DNA from 2 places in the Bradyrhizobium sp. 1200_D9_N1_1 genome. Region 2 is predicted to be linked to the other one. Evidence: predicted binding sites of a transcription regulator. Region 2 holds the regulator's gene; the other holds the start of a gene.
The links. The regulator LexA, encoded in region 2, represses DNA repair genes until DNA is damaged. The targets are predictions, from matches to a motif close to TGTTCNNNNTGTGTTCNG.

Region 1: the regulator LexA is predicted to act here: its motif matches at 3,334-3,351, upstream of AB5K84_RS08365 (ribonuclease T2 family protein).

The regions. Positions count from the first base shown of each region.
Region 1 is NZ_CP197226.1:1,735,051-1,740,578, reverse strand. It holds gene AB5K84_RS08390 (response regulator) at 1-306, shown strand, start outside; gene AB5K84_RS08385 (ATP-binding protein) at 327-1,715, shown strand; gene AB5K84_RS08380 (DUF3617 domain-containing protein) at 1,764-2,294, opposite strand; gene AB5K84_RS08375 (hypothetical protein) at 2,339-2,632, opposite strand; gene AB5K84_RS08370 (hypothetical protein) at 2,814-3,278, shown strand; gene AB5K84_RS08365 (ribonuclease T2 family protein) at 3,398-4,108, shown strand; gene AB5K84_RS08360 (23S rRNA (adenine(2030)-N(6))-methyltransferase RlmJ) at 4,233-5,093, shown strand; gene AB5K84_RS08355 (cold-shock protein) at 5,344-5,528, shown strand, end outside.
Region 2 is NZ_CP197226.1:4,625,993-4,631,520, reverse strand. It holds gene AB5K84_RS22300 (alpha-hydroxy acid oxidase) at 1-955, shown strand, start outside; gene AB5K84_RS22295 (HAD family hydrolase) at 970-1,596, shown strand; gene AB5K84_RS22290 (hypothetical protein) at 1,762-1,980, shown strand; gene AB5K84_RS22285 (molybdopterin molybdotransferase MoeA) at 2,204-3,415, shown strand; gene lexA (transcriptional repressor LexA) at 3,591-4,286, shown strand; gene AB5K84_RS22275 (hypothetical protein) at 4,574-4,774, shown strand; gene AB5K84_RS22270 (hypothetical protein) at 4,968-5,399, shown strand.

The DNA.
Region 1 (5,528 bases), 2.9 Mb from region 2:
CAGGCAGCGATGGTGGAGAAGATCGCGTTCGGCCCCTACGTCTACCATCTCGATCGCGGCGAATTGCGCCAGGGCGAAGAGGTCATTCACCTCACCGATCGCGAGCGCGAGATGCTGCGGATTCTCTCGGAGACGCCGGGCGAGACCGTGCCGCGCAGCGCACTGACCGGCAATGGCAGCGTCAACGAGCGCGCCGTCGACGTGCAGATCAACCGCCTCAGGCGCAAGATCGAGACCGATCCCGCCAATCCGCTGTTCCTCCAGGCGGTGCGCGGCATCGGCTATCGCCTGGTGGCCTCGCCTTAAACCGCAGTGAAACGCGACCGATGAGCACGATCGATACCGGCCTGACGCTGCTGAAGAGCGCCGCCGGCCGCGTCTCCGCCGCCAATGGCTGGATGGGCAACGCGTTCAAGGGCTGGATGCCGACCGGCCTCTATGCCCGCGCGCTCCTCATCATGATCGTGCCGATGGTGATCCTGCAATCGGTCGTCGCCTTCGTGTTCATGGAGCGGCACTGGAACACGGTGACGCGCCGCCTGTCGGCCGCAGTGGTGCAGGACATCGCCGCGCTGATCGACATCTACAAGGGCTATCCGCAGGACAAGGACCGCGACCAGATCCGCCGCATCGCGCAGCAACGCCTCGGACTCGTGGTCGACTTCCTGCCCGCCGGCGACATGCCGCCGCCAGGACCAAAGCCGTTCTTCTCGCTGCTCGACCAGACGCTGTCGGTGCAGCTCGGCCGCCAGATCGGGCGCTCGTTCTGGATCGACACGGTCGGCCGCTCCAACCTCGTCGAGATCCGCATCCAGCTCGACGACGCCGTGATGCGCGTGTTCGCGCAGCGCAGCGCCGCTTACGCTTCGAACTCGGAGATCTTCCTGTTCTGGATGGTCGGCACGTCCTCGATCCTCTTGATCGTCGCAGTGCTGTTCCTGCGCAACCAGATCAAGCCGATCCTGCGCCTTGCCGATGCCGCCGAAAGCTTCGGCAAGGGCCGCGAGGCGCCGAACTTCAGGCCGCGCGGCGCGCGCGAAGTGCGACGCGCGGCGGTCGCCTTCCTCGAGATGAAATCGCGCATCGAGCGCACGATGGAGCAGCGCACCGCGATGCTGGCCGGCGTCAGCCACGACCTGCGCACCATCCTGACCCGCTTCAAGCTCGAGCTGGCGCTGATCGGCGACAGCCCGGAGCTCGAAGGCATGCGCAAGGACGTCGACGAGATGTCGATGATGCTGGAGGACTACCTTGCGTTTGCCCGCGGCGATTCCGGCGAGCAGTCGCAGCCGACCGACATGGCGCAGGCGCTCGAGGAGCTGCGCAGCGATGCCGAACGCCACGGCCACGCTGCAACCGTCGCATTCAACGGACTGCCGGTGGTGACGGTGAAGCCGGCCTCGTTCAAGCGCTGCCTCGCCAACCTCGTCACCAATGCGGCGCGCTACGGCAAGAGCATCGCCATCACCGGCCAGCGCGATCACCGTTATCTGACCGTCACGGTCGACGACGACGGCCCGGGCATCCCCGCGCATCTGCGCGAAGAGGTGTTCAAGCCGTTCCTGCGGCTGGACAACGCCCGCAACCAGGACGAAGGCGGCACGGGCCTTGGCCTCGCCATCGCCCGCGACATCGCCCGCTCGCATGGCGGCGACATCACGCTGGGCGACAGCCCGATGGGCGGATTAAGGGCGAGCGTGCGGATACCGGTGTAACTGCCGTAGCCCGGATTTCGCTACGCTCCATCCGGGCTACAATCTCGCCTACTTCGGCAGCAGGGCCTTCAGCTTGTCGACGTCGCGCACGTTCATCTTGAAGCCGCCGGGCATCACGATGTCGCCGGGCTTCTGGTCCGGCTTGCAGGCGCCCAGCCATTTCGCTTCGAGCGTCATGGTGGTGTCGCGCCCCGCCGCGCCGGCGGCGCCGCCTTGCGCGTGCGAGGTGGTCTTCACCGTATAGGCCGAGTTGAAATCGCCCGTGATCTCGGCGTGCGAGGTGGTGCTGATGCCGGCGACGCTGCACTCGGAATCGCTGACATAACCGGTCGCGGTCTTCTTGATGTCCTGCTTGGCGCAGATCTGCTTGGCCATCGGGGAGACGTTGTTGTTCATCTCCTTGTCGACGGTCTCGTCGGTGCAGTGCTGCATGGTCATTTCCGGCATCTGCGAGCCGGTCCTGACCATTTTCAATTCCCACAGGCCGGCCTTGCGCACCGGCAGATCGTCGGCACTGGCGCCGCCTGCCGACACCACAAGGCAAAGGGCCGAGCCGAGCAAAGCAAGTTTGCGCGTCATGTGGGAAGCTCCCGGCTGAGAGATCGCTGCGTTACGAAAACGCCTCAGTACAGCGTGCGGATCGGCTGGTTGGCGGCGCCATAGGGCACCCAGCGGCAGGAGAACGAGATGTAGCCGCCCTCATAGGCCTGCACGCCGAGGAATTTGACGACCTTGCCGTACCGCGCGCAATGATCGACCGCGACCTGCCGCGCATCGACCTGATTGGCCATCGAATAGGCGATGATGCCGCCGGTGTCGTTGCCCTTGAACGGGGGCACAGGAAGGATATCGGCGCGCGCCGACTGGCCCGCCATCATACCCAGGGCAAGAAGGCCCGCGGCCGCAATGATTCGCATTCCCGTTACTCCAATTGGTTGGCGCCAGTTTACGGTGCCGGGACGGAAGTGAAAAGAACTGAAGCCCTGTCGGATGCGACGTTCTGGTCAACTCCTGGCCAAGTGTTGCCGCGCTGCACTTGACCTCACCCGCCCTTCGCGGCACCGTCCGACCTCCGCAGATCATCTGTCTGGATTGCCCATGCGCGCCTCGACCTCCCTGAAATCGCTCCGCTTTGCCGCCGTGCTCGGCCTCATGTTCGGGGCGCTGTCGCTCGGTGAGGCCAGGGCCGCCAATCCGCTGGAGCTGAATTTCTGGCTGAGCGGACCGCGCTATGACGGCAATGTGGCAGATTGCGACAAGGCGCTGCCGACGATCGCCACCCAGTTCTGGGAGAAGGAAAGCGCCTTCTGGAATTCCTCGTTGAAGATCACCGGCTTCTCCGCCGTGCACGAGACCGCGTTCCGACCCTGGCAGTCCGACAATATTCCGCGCCGCTATTGCACCGGCGAGGCCATGCTGAACGACGGCAAGGTGCGCAAGGTGCATTTCTCGATCATCGAGGATGGCGGCTTCGCTGGTTACGGCAATGGTGTCGAATGGTGCGTGGTCGGACTCGACCGCAACTGGGCCTACAATCCGGCCTGTCGCGCCGCCAAGCAGTAATTCGACAGCCCTGATTCGGACCGGGCCAGCGGCCTGACGAGGGCCGCCCGAATTTTGTTCTTGAAATGTTCTCATCGCCTGCTAGGCTCGATTGCACAGTCTAGTTGAGGGGCGTCGCCATGTTTCATTCCAGATTGCATTCGTTCTCCCGCCTGATGATCTCGCTGACCTTGACCTTTGCCCTGCCCCTTGCCGCCGGGCTGGTCTTGCCGGCGGGCGTCGCGAAAGCTCAGGACAGGCGGCAGAACGCGCCCGGCGAATTCGATTTCTATGTGCTGTCGCTCTCGTGGTCGCCCTCCTTCTGCGAGGAGGCGGCGGAGCGCGGCGGCCGCTCCCAGATCCAGTGCAGCGGCCGGCCCTATTCCTTCGTGGTGCACGGGCTGTGGCCGCAATATGAGAACGGCTTCCCGGAATATTGCCAGCGGCCGGCGCCGCGGCTGAACCGCAGCATCGTCTCCTCGATGCTCGACCTGATGCCGGCGCCGGGCCTGATCTTCAACGAGTGGGACAAGCACGGCACCTGCTCGGGGCTCGCCGACCGCAGCTATTTCGAGACGATCAGGAAAGCGCGCGCCGCCATCAAGATTCCGGCCGAATATCTCGAATTGTCGCAGGCCAAGACCGTGGCGCCTGCCGACGTCGAGGAGGCCTTCATCAAGGCCAATCCGGGCCTCGGCAGCGCCGCCGTCTCGGTCACCTGCAACCGGACGCGGCTGTCCGAGGTCCGCATCTGCCTCAGCAAGGACCTGCAATTCCGCGCCTGCGAGGAGATGGACCGCCGCGCCTGCCGCCGCGACCAGGTGACGATGCCGCCGATCAGGGGTGGGTAGCTGCTAAATCAGCTCCGTCATTCCGGGGCACGCGAAGCGTGAACTATGGTGCGCAGTTCGGTGCTACGTACCGCCCCGGAATGACGGGAGTTACTTTCATCGCGCGATGTCGTAACTCTCCGCCATGAACTACCGTCACGCCTTTCATGCCGGCAACTTTGCCGATGTCATCAAGCACATCGTGCTGGCGCGCATCCTCACTTATTTGCAGGACAAGCCGGGGGCGTTCCGCGTCATCGACACCCATGCCGGCGCCGGCCTCTACGATCTCGAAAGCGACGAGGCGCGGCGCGGTGGCGAATGGCTGACCGGCATCGCGCGACTGATGCAGGCGCGCCTGTCGAACGAGACCGCGGCGCTGACAAAGCCCTATCTCGACATCGTCCGCGCCTTCAATCCGAAGGGCGAGCTCAAGGCCTATCCGGGTTCGCCGCTGATCGCGCGCGGCCTGCTCAGGCCGCAGGACCGCCTCGTCGCCTGCGAACTCGAGCCGAAGGCACGCAAGGCGCTGATCGACGTGCTGCGCCGCGACGAGCAGGCACGCGTGGTCGATCTCGACGGCTGGGTGGCACTGCCGGCCTTCGTGCCGCCGAAGGAGCGGCGCGGGCTCGTGCTGATCGACCCGCCGTTCGAGGCAAAGAACGAGTTCGAACGGCTGGGCGAAGCCTTCTCGGAGGCTTTCGCAAAATGGCCGACCGGTATCTATGTAATCTGGTATCCGGCCAAGAGCCGGCGCGCCACCGATGCGCTGGCACAGCTCGTGGCGCGGCTCGCAGCCGCAGCAAAGCCACCGGGCAAATGCCTGCGCCTCGAGTTCAGTGCCGCGCCGCAGCTTGACGGCGCAGCCCTCACCTCCACCGGACTGCTGATCGTCAATCCCCCTTACACGCTGCATGGCGAGCTCAAGACGATCCTGCCCGAGCTCGAAATGCCGCTCGGCCAGGGCGGCGCTGCCAGATTCCGATTAGAGGTGCCGAGGCCGTAACACTCCGGCATTCTTGGGAAAAATATGCAGGAGCCGTAGTCAATCTGCAAAGAACCGTATTATGCTATTTCCGTGACTGGCTTTACGTTCCGCTTCCGCGAATGGTTGCGGCGGAGTGAAGGCCTAAGAAAGATCCGGCCGGACCGAAAGGTCCGCCCAAGGATGGCCAGCTCCCGGGCTCCGTACGGCCCGGTCATGTCGTGACGTGAGTCTGCGTCACGACGGAGGAGCAATGAGGGGGAGTTTCCCGATGGCCATGACGGGAACGGTCAAGTTCTTCAACGGCGAGCGCGGCTACGGCTTCATCAAGCCGGATGACGGCGGTCGCGATGTCTTCGTTCACATCACTGCTGTGGAGCGAGCGGGACTGAAGGACCTTGCCGAAGGACAGCGTATTACTTTCGAAGTCGAACCGGACAAGAAGGGGAAGGGACC
Region 2 (5,528 bases):
GCTGGACGAGATCGCTTTTCGCCCGCGCGTGCTGCGCGACGTGCGCAAGGTCGATGGCTCCGTCGAGCAGTTCGGCCGCAGGATGCGCCTGCCGGTGGTGCTCGCCCCTGTCGGCGCGCTCGAGATCTTCGATCCGGATGGCGCCGCGAGCGTCGCGCGCGCCGCCGGCACCTTTGGGGCGGCGCACATGCTGAGCTCGGTGTCCGAGCCTGGCCTGGAGAAGACCGCCGCAGCCGCCCCCGACGCGCTGCGTCTCTACCAGCTCTACGTGCGCGGCGACGACGCCTTCGTCGCCGATGTCGTCAGCCGGGCCGAAAAGCACGCCTACGCCGCCTTCTGCCTGACCGTCGACACCGCCCATTACAGCCGTCGCGAACGTGACATCGCCAAGCGCTACGTTCGCGAGAGCCGCCTGCGCGCCACCGGCGGCGATTTCCAGAAAGGCCTGGAATGGCGGACCGTGAAGATGATCAAGGACAAGTTCAAGATTCCGCTGATCCTGAAAGGTATCGCCACCGCCGAGGACGCCCTGATCGCGCTCGATCACGGCGTCGAATGGATCTACGTCTCCAACCATGGCGGCCGCCAGCTCGATCACGGCCGCGGCGCCATGCATGTGCTGCCTGAGATCGTCGAGGCCGTGAAGGGCCGCGCCAAGATCATGGTCGATGGCGGCTTCGGCCGCGGCACCGACATCGTCAAGGCGATCGCGGCGGGCGCCGACCTCGTCGGCATCGGCCGGTTGCAATGCTGGGCGCTGGCGGCGGCCGGCGAAGCCGGCGTGACGCGGATGCTGGAGCTTCTGGAGGACGAGGTGCTGCGCTGCCTCGGCCTGTTGGGCGCCACCTCGTTCGCCGAGGTCAACAAGTCCTGCCTGCATCCGGCCACCGCGACGAACACGCCGAGCGTGTTCAGCGCGTTCCCGCTGTTCGACCACGAACCTTACCGGTACTGATCCGAAAGGACGCAATGACCTCGCTCTCTCCCGGCAGCGCGGATGCGCTTCTGTTCGACCTCGGGCGCGTCGTGCTCGACATCGATTTCTCCAAGGCGATCGCCTGCTGGGCGGGACACGCCGGCTGCAAGCCGGAGGCGATCATTGCCCGCTATGTGCGCGACAGCGAGGCGTATCGGCTGCACGAGGTCGGCAAGATCAGCGACGAGGAGTATTTCGCCTCGCTACGCGCCTCGCTCGGGATCGGCATCTCGGATGCGCAATTCCTCGAGGGCTGGAACGCGATCTTCGCGGGTGAGATGCCCGATGTCGCGGAGCTGTTGCCGCGTGCGGCGAAGCAGATGCCGCTCTACGCCTTCTCCAACACCAACCGGCCGCATGTCGACCATTTCTCGAAGGAATACGCCGACCTGCTCGGCCATTTCCGCGAGCTGTACCTGTCGTCCAGCATCGGCCTGCGCAAGCCGGACGCGGCGGCGTTCGACCATGTCGTGGCGGCCATCGGTGTGCCCGCCAGGCGCATCGTGTTCTTCGACGACCTCGCCGAAAACGTCGAGGGAGCGCGGGCGCGCGGATTGACCGCGGTGCATGTGACCTCGCCCCGCGATGTCGGCGACGCGCTCGAGGCGCTGGGAATCTGATCGAGACGCATCGGCCGGCGGGTGAAACCGGGGAGCTCCCGGAACCGATCTGGCCGAGATGAGGAACCAAATCGCTTTGTACATTTTTATACAGAGTTCCGGGAACGGAATGCCCGCTTCCGGACTCTTGAGTCCGTTGGGACTTCTACAGACGGACGTATCATCGTGTTGGGCAAGACCTACCTCACCAAACAAGCCTCTCTTCTGCTCGAATTCGCCAGAACGACTTCGGATTCTGACCTCTCCGCCAAGCTGATCAGCAAGGCCGCCGACCTGAAATCCCAGGCCGATCCGCTGCCCGACAAGGATCAAGGCCCCAAGCCCCCTGACGTGGCTCCCGACGTGGCGCCGGACCTCCGTCCGGACCGCCAGACCGGTCGTTGACCGATGCTGGCCGTGGCTCCCGTCATTGTCGTCCTTGCCATGGCCACGCTCGTTCCCGTCTTTCTCGTCCGTCAGATCATGCCGCGGCAGAGCTGACGGTCCCTCATGACTGGACGGATCAAGCAGGATAAATCCTGATCCGGTCCCATTTTGCTTCATCGCCCGCGCTCGGCTAGAACTCTTGCCGCCCATTCGTCCAGACTTTCCGAGCAGGAGTTTCGCCGTGGCCTTGATGCCGGTTTCTGACGCGCTCGCCGCGGTGCTGGCCGGCGCGGAGCCGCTGCCTGAAGAGATGATTCCCCTCGACGAGGCCTACCACCGCGTGCTCGCGCGCGACGTCGCGGCGCGGCGTACCCAGCCGCCCGAGGCGATGTCGGCCATGGACGGCTACGCCGTGCGCGCAGCCGATGCGGCCAGGGTCGACGCGCAGCTCACCATGATCGGCGAGGTCGCGGCGGGCCGGCCGTTCGCGGGAGCGGTCAGCGCCGGCGAAGCGGTGCGAATCTTCACCGGCGGCGTCGTTCCCGCCGGAGCGGACGCGGTCGTGATCCAGGAGGATACGGTCGCCGAGGGCAAGCGCATCACAATCAAGGAAGCCGCTATCGCCGGTCGGCACATCCGGCCCGCCGGCGTCGACTTCCGCGAGGGCGACGTGCTCCTGCGCAAGGGAACCCGGCTCACCGAGCGCGACCTCGCGCTCGCCGCCGGGATGAACCATCCAGACCTGCCCATCCGCCGCCGTCCGAAGGTCGCGATCCTCGCCACCGGCGACGAGCTGGTGATGCCGGGCACCACGCCGGGCCCCGGCCAGATCGTCTATTCCAACGGCTATGCCCTGCACGCCCTCGCCCGCCAGGAGGGCGCAGATACCATCGACCTCGGCGTTGCCGCCGATACGCTGGAGGCCACCACAGCCGGCATCCGCCGTGCCCGAGAGAGCGGCGCCGACATCCTGATCACGATCGGCGGCGCCTCGGTCGGCGACCACGATCTGGTCCAGCAGGCGCTGAAGGCCGAAGGCATTGCGATGGCGTTCTGGAAGATCGCGATGCGGCCGGGCAAGCCGATGATGCACGGCCGGCTAGGGGCGATGGGGGTGATCGGCCTGCCCGGCAATCCCGTGTCGTCCTATGTGTGCGGCTTCCTGTTCATGGTGCCGTTGATTCGCGCCCTGTCGGGCCGCGCCGTGATTCACCATCGTCGCGAGCGCGCCGTGCTCGGCCGCGATGTTGGCGCCAATGACCAGCGCGAGGACTATCTTCGTGCGCGCCTGGAGCGGCGCGACGACGGCATGCTTGTCGCCCTTCCCGTCAATCATCAGGATTCCTCGCTGCTTGCGAATCTCGCTGCGGCGCAGGCACTTCTCGTGCGCGCGCCGTTCGCGCCGAAGGCCGAGGCAGGCGCGCCTTGCGAGGTGCTGCGACTGCCCGCCTGAACGCACTGGTCCTGCGCGTTCCGCGAACTTTGTCGCGTTCACGGTAAATTAAGCAGTTGCGGAACACATATCGAACATATAGTGTCCGTTCATGATTTGTTTCGAGCATCTGGCGGCTCGCCGCTGAATTCACCGTCTCGGAATCGAACGACATCAACCGGGGGATTTGGTCGAGATGTTAACGCGCAAACAATACGAGCTTCTGCGATTCATCAGCGAGCGTTTGAAGGAAAGCGGTGTGCCGCCCTCCTTCGACGAGATGAAGGACGCGCTCGACCTGCGCTCGAAGTCGGGCATCCATCGCCTGATCACCGCACTGGAGGAGCGCGGCTTCATCCGGCGCCTGCCCAACCGGGCCCGCGCGATCGAGGTGATCAAGCTGCCCGAGCTGCAGGCCGCCGCTGGCAACCGCCGTGGCTTCACGCCGAGCGTCATCGAGGGCAATCTCGGCAAGGTGCGAGCGAGCTCCAGCGCGGACGAGGGCGAACGCCCCGTTGCGGTGCCGGTGATGGGCCGCATCGCGGCCGGCACGCCGATCGAAGCGTTGCAGACCCGCAGCCACACCATCAGCGTACCGCCCGACATGCTCGGCTCGGGCGAGCACTACGCGCTCGAAGTGCGCGGCGACTCGATGGTCGAAGCCGGCATCCTCGACGGCGACATGGCGCTGATCCAGCGCAATGAGAGCGCCGACACCGGCGACATCGTGGTGGCGCTGATCGACGACGAGGAAGCGACGCTGAAGCGCTTCCGCCGCCGCGGCGCCTCGATCGCGCTCGAGCCCGCCAATGCGGCCTATGAGGTCCGCATCCTGCCGCCCAACCGGGTGAAGATTCAGGGCAAGCTGATCGGCCTGTACCGGAAGTACTGAGTGTGATCCGGACTGGAGGGCCGCGTTAGCGCAAAGTGCGCAGCGGTTTTCCCTCGCGACAAGCGCAGGACGCGCTTGCGCGGAGATCATGCTCAAGCAATCACCTAAAGCGCGCCCCGCCGGTTGGCGACCCGCGCGTTGACGATTGGAGCGGACGATTGTCCGCTCCGGCTGGATAGTCTTTCTGGTTTTGCTCAGATTATCCGGCCCCCCGCTAGCGCTACATCCTCGCCACGCCGCACGAAGCCCTCATCGCTTCGTGGCCCTGGAGAGCGAGGAGACAATCAATGCGCAAGATCGTTTTGAGCACCGTCACGGTGGCGCTGTTCGTAGCATCCGCGTCGCAAGCCTTCGCCGCACAGTCGCACCATGTCCGCAAGGCAACGCAGACGACGAGCGAGCAATTGCGCAATGCCCGCAACGCCGTCGCGCAGCCGTCGCAACCCGCCTGGCAATATTCGGGCTGGTCGGCACCTGCTGGTCGCTGACGGAGACGCACGCCAAATGCACGGAAGCGGTTTTTGTTCCTGAGGCATTTGAAAAAGATATTGTGATGGCAGCCTGCGGACCCAAGCCGCAGATTTGCCTACAACCAAGAAGACGCTAACATGCTTCCACTCTGATAGAGGCCAGTGCCTCCGAAGGAGGCGCGGGTCGCTATCCCTGAATGAGGAGCACCCGATGTGTGACTACAGCCTGCATGCCGTCGCGACGCGTCCCGCACAAGTCGGCGAGACGATCGTCACGACCACCTTCCGCGGCACCTCGACGCGCGGCTTCGCCTCCGAGGCCGACATGTCCGTCGCGGTCTGCCTGCTGCCGGGAACGGAGCTCGCCTTCGCCGACAACGTCCGCTACGACAATCGCTGGATCTGGACGCGCACCATCAACTCCCGCGTCGGCAAGTTCGGCAAGATCGATCCGCACATTCCCGATCGCCATCATGACGCGATCGAATTCCCCGACGGCAAATACGTACTCGTGACGCAACTCGTCGAAGGCCAGCGCGCGACCGTGCTGCAATTGCCGGTGACCCAGCCGGCCGGCGAGCGTGAACACAAGCCGGAGATCATCGCTGACAGGCCGACGATCACACGCCTGCCGATCGGCTGATGTACCTCCCCCCGGCGCAGAGGTCGGGGCCGGGATTGAAATTGCCATCGCCGGCCGTGGCCGGCGAGATGGTATGATTTGCGTCTTCCGGAATCTTCCGCCGAGATCAGGCTCGCACCTGCCCATCGC